Regions from separate parts of the Halomonas sp. R57-5 genome, predicted to be linked through region 2. Evidence: predicted binding sites of a transcription regulator. Region 2 holds the regulator's gene; each other region holds the start of a gene.
The links. The regulator FliA, encoded in region 2, starts transcription of late flagellar genes. The targets are predictions, from matches to a motif close to CTAAAGTTNNNNNNNNNNCNGCCGATA.
Positions count from the first base shown of each region.

Region 1: a site for FliA is predicted at 1,035-1,061, ahead of HALO_RS23440 (flagellin N-terminal helical domain-containing protein). Genes of this name have one in related genera too.
Region 3: a site for FliA is predicted at 1,187-1,213, ahead of fliD (flagellar filament capping protein FliD). Genes of this name have one in related genera too.
Region 4: a site for FliA is predicted at 911-937, ahead of HALO_RS10340 (DUF4019 domain-containing protein). Genes of this name have one in related genera too.

Region 1 covers NZ_LN813019.1:971,735-973,940, forward strand. Annotated here, with positions in the region: gene pseI (pseudaminic acid synthase) at 1-844, shown strand, start outside; gene HALO_RS23440 (flagellin N-terminal helical domain-containing protein) at 1,097-2,206, shown strand, end outside.
Region 2 covers NZ_LN813019.1:4,852,774-4,854,979, forward strand. Annotated here, with positions in the region: gene HALO_RS22140 (motility protein A) at 1-638, opposite strand, end outside; gene HALO_RS22145 (RNA polymerase sigma factor FliA) at 679-1,380, opposite strand; gene HALO_RS22150 (flagellar protein FlhE) at 1,407-1,835, opposite strand; gene HALO_RS22155 (hypothetical protein) at 1,861-2,206, opposite strand, start outside.
Region 3 covers NZ_LN813019.1:957,467-959,672, reverse strand. Annotated here, with positions in the region: gene fliD (flagellar filament capping protein FliD) at 1-1,141, opposite strand, end outside; gene fliD (flagellar filament capping protein FliD) at 1,322-2,206, opposite strand, start outside.
Region 4 covers NZ_LN813019.1:2,259,336-2,261,541, forward strand. Annotated here, with positions in the region: gene HALO_RS10335 (class I SAM-dependent DNA methyltransferase) at 47-790, opposite strand; gene HALO_RS10340 (DUF4019 domain-containing protein) at 995-1,402, shown strand; gene HALO_RS10345 (NfeD family protein) at 1,610-2,206, shown strand, end outside.

The sequences.
Region 1 (2,206 bases), 1.2 Mb from region 2:
CAAAGGTGGCCTTTGGGACGGTCGTACACTATACGAACTCTACCAAGAGGCACACATGCCCTGGGAATGGCATGCTCCGCTGTTTGAGCATGCCCGCAAGCTAGGGATAACCATCTTCAGCTCTCCTTTCGACAATACAGCGGTTGATCTTCTAGAGGATCTCAACGCACCAGCCTACAAAATTGCTTCGTTCGAAGCAGTGGATTTACCCCTAATCAAATACGTGGCCAGCACCGGCAAGCCGATGATTATTTCCACTGGCATGGCCAATGTAGAGGAGATTTCTGAGGCCATCGAAGCGGCCCGAGAAGGCGGCTGTAAAGAATTGGCGGTTTTGCACTGCGTCAGTGGCTACCCAGCTCCCGCCTCTGACTACAATCTGCGTACCATACCCGATATGATCGCGCGGCATGGTTTAGTAACGGGGTTGTCTGACCATACTCTTGATAATACTACTGCGGTCACTAGTGTGGCACTTGGTGCTTCAATCATCGAAAAGCATTTCACTCTCAATCGAAATGGTGGTGGCCCGGATGATAGCTTTTCGCTCGAACCTCGTGAACTTGCAGACTTATGCCGTGATACCAAGACGGCCTGGCAAGCACTGGGTGATGTGGATTACGGCCGTAAATCTAGTGAACAAGGTAACGTTCAATTCCGCCGGTCTTTATATTTTGTTAAGGATCTAAAATCGGGTGATGTAATAACAGGGGATTCCGTAAGAAGCGTAAGACCAGGATATGGACTGCCGCCCAAGATGCTTAAAGACATTATCGGAAAGACAGTTGTAATAGATGTGAAAGCTAACACGCCAGTGAAGGAGGCCGTGTTGGGATCTGGGTAATACGTGCCTTCATGATTCTTTTGTGTTCACTGTATTTCATGCCAAGCAGGAGATAGGTGGATAAAAGTGGAGGTCACGGTATTACCTCATTTTCAAGAGAGCACATTCCGACGGTCACCTTGATACTACTGGTTTACGGAAAGTATTGCTCCGGAATTCCATGAAATTTAAGTATTTTCTCTATCAAGCCTTAAAGTTTCGACCACTCCTGCCGTTACTCAATTTAACGAACTGTATACAAGGATGTCCTGAATGGCGGTGATTAATACGAATCTGCTCTCTTTAAACGGTCAGAACCAGCTCAAGCGCTCACACTCTGCCATGGAGACTGCAATCGAGCGCCTTTCTTCGGGGTTGCGTATCAATGGGGCGAAGGATGATGCTGCCGGGCAGGCTATTGCTAACCGCATGGAGTCCAATCTTCAAGCTGGAAAGACGTTAACTCAAGGCATTAACGATGGCATCTCACTGATGCAAACTGCCGAAGGTGGTCTTGATAGTATTAACGATATTTTGCAACGAGCTCGTGAGCTCGCCATTCAATCCGCCAATGGCACCCTCTCTGATGCTGACCGTTCCTCAATCAATGCCGAGTATCAGCAGCTCGCAGAGGAGGTCGACCGACTCGCTTTCATTACAGAGGCGTTTGGTAAGACGCCGCTCGCACCCGCGGAACCACGGCCATTGCCGGTTAAACTAGGCGACGCAGCTCATATTACTGAGCTTCTTGGGCCTGGTTTTGAGAGTTTTACCTCCGGTACAGTTTCATTGGCTTACGTACCTGCGGGTGCGACTAACGTCACGCTGGAGATAAACTCTTTAGGTTTGGATGACGACATTCAGATATTCACTCAAGATGGGAAGCACCTGATAGGGACGCCCATTGATGGGGCTCATCCTGACCATGTATGGCAGTCACAAGACGTTACGGATATTAATGCTTCACTACTCACGGCTGAAAATGGGTTTGAGCCTGGGGCCAGCTACGATGCTAGCCTGCTTCAAGATGCAGCGGGGAGCTATGACCTAAACTCGCCGCCTGTTGAGCTTGATTATAACGACATGAAAATTACCTATAGCGGCGACGGTGATCGGCTTGATGAGGCATCGGCTGATGATGACGGTACCGAGTTTAACAACGGCAATCTATCGGAAAATATGCTGGAGCGAGTAACTTTCGACAAAGTAACGGAAAACCTGATTGTTTTCGTGGTAGGCCAAGGTTCATTTAATGCCAGGGCTACTTGGGACGACATGCCGATTGAATACGACGACCCAGAACCGGTGTCGACCCCCGTTAGCACCCCTACAAACATAGTGGTTAGTGCTGGTGTTGGTCAGAAAATGGATTCCATCACGATC
Region 2 (2,206 bases):
GTGCGGCGCTCTAACTTCACCGCAATCGGTTTAAACACTAAGTTGGCGAGTAAAATGCCATAGAAGGTAGTCAGCAGGGCCACCGCCATGCGCGGCCCAATCACCTGCAAGTCGCCTGCATCCATGACTTCCAGCATATTGACCAGCCCTACCAGGGTACCGATCATGCCAAACGCAGGCGCATAGGTGGCCATGGTGCGAAATATTTGTGCCTCGGCATGCTCACGCGCTTTAAGGCGGGCGATGCGCCAGCGCAACATGTCAAAAATTTCGTCCTCTTTGGTGTTGGCGATCACCAGTTGGATCCCGGTGCGCAGAAACGGATTGCGGGTATGCTCCAACTCGCGCTCGACCGCGCGCACATCGCCTTTAAACCACAGCCGTGACATATCGACCAATTCGCGGATATCGTCACGCATATAGGTATTTTCGCGCCGAAATACCAAGCCCACCAGCCGTACGACACGCAGCACCTCTTTCAGCGGATAGCTGATAAAGGTCGCCGCCAGGGTACCGGTCACCACGATGGCCAGACCCGGAAAATTGATAAAGCTTTCAGGGGACTCTGCGGTTAAAAACAGCACGCTCACCAACAGCAGTATGCTGGCAAATATGCCTATCAGCGTCGAAGGATTCATCCACGGCTCCTTGCCGGTCACAAGTGAGTAAAAAGAGGTGTTATGCCGAGTCGTGTAAGCGAGCGCGTAAACGACTTACGGCCTGGCTGTGTAGTTGAGAAACGCGTGACTCCGTTACGCCCAACACAGCCCCTACTTCCTTGAGGTTGAGTTCTTCTTGGTAGTACAGCGCCATAAGCAACTTTTCACGCTCTGGCAGCGCTTCAATCGCATCAATCAGCGTTTGCCGCTGCTGTCCATCCAGCAACTGCTCGAACGGTGAATTGCCCAGTTCATGACTGATAGGCTCGCCGCCATCGGCGACTAGCTCTTCAAACGGCAATAGCTGGCCGCTGTTGGTGTCGTTAAGGAGCTGCTGATAGTCGCTCAGCGGCATCTCTAGGTGGTGAGCAATTTCGTGCTCTTCCGGCGCTCGCCCGAGCTGCTGCTCTAATTGGCGAACGGCGCGGTCAACCGCCCGCGCTGAGCGGCGTACGCTGCGCGGCAGCCAGTCGCGGGTGCGCAACTCGTCCATCATCGCACCGCGAATACGTTGACTGGCAAAGGTCGCGAAGGTGGCTCCCTGGGTAGCGTCGAAGCGCCCCAGCGCTTCCAGCAGCCCCACCATCCCGGCTTGAATAAGGTCGTCGAGCTCAATACTCGCTGGCAATCGAACCTGTAGCGTCAAGGCCTGACGTCGCACTAATGGCATGTATTGAGTCAACAGCTCATTTTGTTTAATTCTGCCCTGTGCTGTGTACATATTCTCGCCTCGCGGCTATCCAGCCTTCACTGATAATTCACAATCATTTGCAATCCCTGCACCCGAACAGGCCGCTGACCTGGACGTAAGGCGAAGCGAAAATGCAACGGCGCATCGGCGTCTCGTCCCGCTAGCGCGGTAGTAGAACCCCGCATACCCGTTAACGCAACGCACTGCTCAGGATGGCACAGCCAAGCGTTTAAGTGCGCACTGGGGGGGTAGMGAAACTGCCACTGTATACGCCCAAGCTGGCCTGACTGCAGGCTGGCGACGTCGGGTGGGGTGGCCGCCTGACTACTGCTTGCCCGATCACTCATCGCCKCCATCAGTCCCGGTATCTGAGTGCTCCAGCTACCGGGCGCTGCCTGGGCGCTCCCCGTTAAACCTGCCCATAGACACCCTGTCAGCAGCGCCGCGATCAACGGCAGCCGCCCTGTTAACGGCCAGCTTAGCATGCTTGGTCTCCTTGGCAGAGTGCGCTCATCGTGCAAGTACCAGTAACTCCATATTTAAGTAGTAATCAGCAGCCTCACGCAAGTTATCGAGTAGCCCCTGGCGCGGCAAGTGCGGCTCATGGAGTGCCAGCAAACGACGCGGCCCACCACCCTCATGCAACTGGCGCAACGTACGGAACATGGTCGCAAACGCATCGGCATCGCTACTAATCCACAGCGCCCAGCGGCTGTATTGGTCGCTCAGTTGCGCAAGCTCAGACGTTTCCGCCATGACGATGCGAATATCCCAGTCATCAGGCTCACCGGCCCAGTTTCGACCTAGCGTTGACCACTGCCCCAGACGTGCTTTGACCTTACTCACCTGAACTACG
Region 3 (2,206 bases), 1.1 Mb from region 2:
CGTTTTCTGCCGTAATGCCTTCAAGCGTGGCGTTTAAGCGCCCAGCAAAGCCGCCTTCTTCGGTTTCGCCCGCAAAGAAGGCAGATAGCCCCTCTGGGTTGTTGGCTACTGCATCGTCCAACTTATCCTCGTCGACCTTTAATCGCCCCTTCTCATCAATGGCTATGCCCAGTTGTGAAAGGCGTGAAATATCGCCGGTGCCGAGGTTGTCAGTAATATCCCGGCGTAGGCGGTCTTCAATGGTGCGCACGGTGCGGTCACCCACTAGCTCGCCAGACGTTTCGCCTTCGCCGTTGTATGCGGTCATTCGGCCAACGGTGGATTTCATTTCGTTATAGTTTTTAACGAACTCGTCAATGGCTTCTCTTAGCGACGCATCATCACGCTCAATCACCAGCGTAACGGGGTCTCCAGAGGCCTCTGTGAGATCAAGCGTTACGCCTTGGATGGCCTCTTCAACGCGGTTGGTTTTACTGGTGATAGTAATGCCATTAACATTCAGCTCAGCGTCCTGACCTGAACGCTGGGTGGCTGCATCCATGGTCAGCGACGCTAAGCCTGAGAAGCCCTCCAGTGAAGCATCTTGGCCCGTCTCTTTTGAGCTCAGCGCTAAGCGGTACCCAGTGCCATCATTAACGATAGAAGCGGTTACGCCAGCCTCTTTATCCGCATTGATCTGGTCACGAACATCCGCCAGCGTACTGCCCGCTGAAATAGCAACGTCGTAGCTTGTTTGTGTTCCGCCAGCACCAAAGTTAAGCGTTAGCGTCGCATCGGCTGCTGTTACCTCTTGGTCTAGCGCTACGCTGTTGGAAGCAGCGCTGCCTGCGCGAGCCAGTTGGGTAACGGTTACTTCATAGCGCCCGGCATTAGCGGTTTCGCCTGCGGTCGCCAATACGCCATCGCCCGTCACGGTGCTTTTTTGCTGCTTAAATGTAGCGGCATCGTTCAACGCAGCAATAGAGGTTTGCACGCGATCCATCGCTGATTCAAGGCGCCCATAAGCTGAAATTTTGGTTTGCTGAGCACTTTTCTGCTCTAGAATAGGCACAAGCTTTTGCTGTTCGGCCGCTTTTAGCTGATCCACCAAACCTGAAAGATCTAATCCAGAACCTACACCGAGTGCTGTGATCGATGCCATGGGGTTCATTCCTTATAAGAAGTAGAGAAAGGTGTCTAGGTAATCTATCGGCTGCGGAGGAGCAAACTTTAGAGTTAATGCCTTTTTTAAGCTGTTTTTAAAGCATTGCAAAGAAAAATGCCCAACACACTGTGCCGGGCATCTTGTAAACTATTAATTTAGCTAGCTTATCAGCCTAACTTAACCTTGCTGATCAAGCACTGCAAACTGCTGGGTCAGATAAGCACTGGTTGAGTTCATTTGCGCTACCATGCTGTCCATCGCTTGAAACTGTGTGCGATAACGCTCAACGGTTTGCTCGATACGGCTTTCCGTTGTCGCATAGCGGTCTTCTAACGAAGCAAAGCGCCTTTCAGACGAATCAACGGCACTTTCAAGGCGGCCACCTGTTCCCACCAAGCTTTCCAGCGATGAGGCTATTTGCCCTGCCATGCCACCCTCTTCGCTATCGCCTGCAAAAAAATTGGCTAGCTGATCCGGCTGATTAGCAACAATGCTATCTAACTTATCTTCGTCAATCTCCAGCTTGCCATCCACTTGAAGTGAAATACCTATATCCGACAACACGCTAAAGCCATCGCCGCCGACAACACTGCTAATTGTTTGACGAAGCTCTCGTTCAACCGCGCGGGTCGCGGCATCGGCGTTCAACCCCGCCGACTGACCAGTCTCTTCGTCAAACGCTGTCAAACTGGTAATGGTGTCCTTGAGCGTGTTGAAGTCATCAACAAAGGCCGTGATCTGCTCGCGGATAGCCTCATCATCCTGCTCAACGCTTACAGTGCTCGTCGCACCAGCCTCAGCAAGGTTTAAGGTAATGCCTTGAATAGCGCCTTCCACTTGATTGGTAGGGCTAACAATATCGATTCCATTGACGTTAAACTCTGCATCCTGCCCCGCTTGAACTACCTGGGCATCAGTCGTTTGTACATCGCCCGCAAGAATGTCTGAAAAGTTTGTGCTTTCAATACTCGCGTCCGCACCCGTTTCCGTTGAATTTACTGCAAGACGATACCCTTCACCGTCGTTGATAATAGAGGCGCTTAAGCGGCCATCACTCTGTTG
Region 4 (2,206 bases), 2.4 Mb from region 2:
CTGACGGACAGCACGGGAGATGGTGATTTTCAGGGGCAAGCAGGGTTTATTTCTTCACACAGACAAAAATAGAGTTTCCTGAGGCGTTATCCCAGGGGATGATCTTTTCATAGTTGTGCTCAAACACATGAACCTCAAAGTGAGGCGCTAAGAGTGCGCTTAACTCTGCAAAGCTGACGGCTACCATGGGGTGTTCGTCGTTCCATAGCAGTGTTCCTTCAGCGTTGGCTTTTTCAATGCTGAGTCTAAGCGACTGCTTTTCGCCTTGGCCGCTGTAGTGCCATCCGGAGCGGAAGGTGAATAAATCGTTTGCTTGTTTGGCGCTGTGCTTAACAGATAAAGCGTTATCGATTTTGTCTTTATCGACGGCGTTAAAACAGAAAATGCCATCAGACTTGAGTGCACGATAAACACTGGATATACACGCTTTGAGCTTTTCAATGCCATCGCTGTAGTGGATTGAGTATAAAAAACAGGTGATTAAGTCTTGAGGTTCGTTGGCTTTGAAGTCGCTCATGTCTTGCAACGTGAAGAGCGCTTCTGGGCAGCGTGTGGCGGCGATATCCAGCATGGGTTGGTTGATATCCAACCCGCTGCTGGCGTATCCAAGATCAATGAAATGGCGCACGTGTGGGCCGGTGCCACAGGCTAAATCTAGGTGTGTCGTACCGCCGTTACCGAAAATCTGATGCAGCCTGCGAATGGCGTGACTTTGCGCTTGATAGTCGATATCTACGCACATCAAATCGTAGTAGCCAGAAAGGTCGGTATAGAGGACGTTGACGGGCATGGTGACCTAAATAGTGGCAACTGAAAGATTGTGGGTGGCGCATAGTAAACGAGCGGGTAGGGTTTGAGAAGCAGAGCCATAGCTAGGAGCGTTGGTGTTCATCAAATACCTTCTGGGACCCTAAAGAAATCCTGACGTTTACCGATATATAGCAAAGGCCATGAAGATTTCTCTGGTCGTTGTTAAATGCCAAGAGACCCTGCTATGCCCAAAAACCTGATCTTTATCTTTGCCACCTTGTTTCTCTCGCTATCCTCCCAAGCTCATGCAAACAGCAGTGATGCAGAGGCGGCGGCGTTGGCGTGGCTAGAAGCCATCGATAGCGGTCAGTATGAGCAGGCATGGGAAACTTCGTCTTCATTACTAAAAAAGCCGCTTTCACCGCACATGTTAGAACGGACGATTGGTGCAGCGCGCCGTGACTTTGGTGCGGTTCAATCCCGTCGGCAAGTAAGCGTCGTTCGCGAAACCTCTATGCCAGGGGCTCCAAGAGATGACTACGCGGTTTTGACGTTCCAAACAAGTTTTGAAAACAGGCCGCAGATTACGGAAACCATCACCCCTCACTTGGAAGAGGGGACGTGGAAAGTGAGTGGTTATTACTTGAACTAACCGATTCCTCAAAATATTTCGACCACCTCTGGCCTTCAAAATCGCTAACTTGGTTCAGGCTCTTTTTACCCACGAAGCTTGCCTTCACGTTGTTCATGACGAAGCTCAAAGTGGCTGCTACGTTGAGTAGATAGCCTTGTGTATGTTGCTATGGATAAGCTTCAGATTCAGAGGGGAATGTTCAGGCGTTGAATGCGAGGAGTGGGTATGCAAACCCTTTCTCTCAAACCGCACTGGCTCTGGTTGATAGTTGCCGGTTTGCTAATGGCTACCATGTCGTTGACCTGGCAGGCCATGGCGCAGTCCTCTTCTTCCAGCGCGCTGGTGCTCAATATCGAAGGCGCGATCGGCCCGGCGACCAAGGATTACTTCGAGCGCGGCTTGGATAAAGCCCGCGAGCAGGGCAGCGAAGTGGTGATCGTCGAGCTCGATACCCCCGGCGGYCTGGMCGACACTACCCGCGACATGATTCGCGAGATGCTCAACGCTGATGTCCCCGTCGTCATGTACGTATCCCCCAGCGGTGCGCGCGCGGCAAGCGCGGGCACCTATCTGCTTTACGGCAGCCATGTGGCCGCCATGGCCCCCTCGACGCATCTCGGTTCGGCCACGCCCATTCAGATGGGCGGCGGGCTGCCCGGCAGCAATGAAGGCGACGATGACAGCGCGGCTGACGAGTCGGAAGGCGAGGGTAGCGCCATGGAACGCAAGGTGATGGAAGACGCGGTGAGCTTTATCCGCAGCCTGGCGGAACGCCATGATCGCAATGCCGATTGGGCAGAAGACGCGGTGCGTGATGCCGTC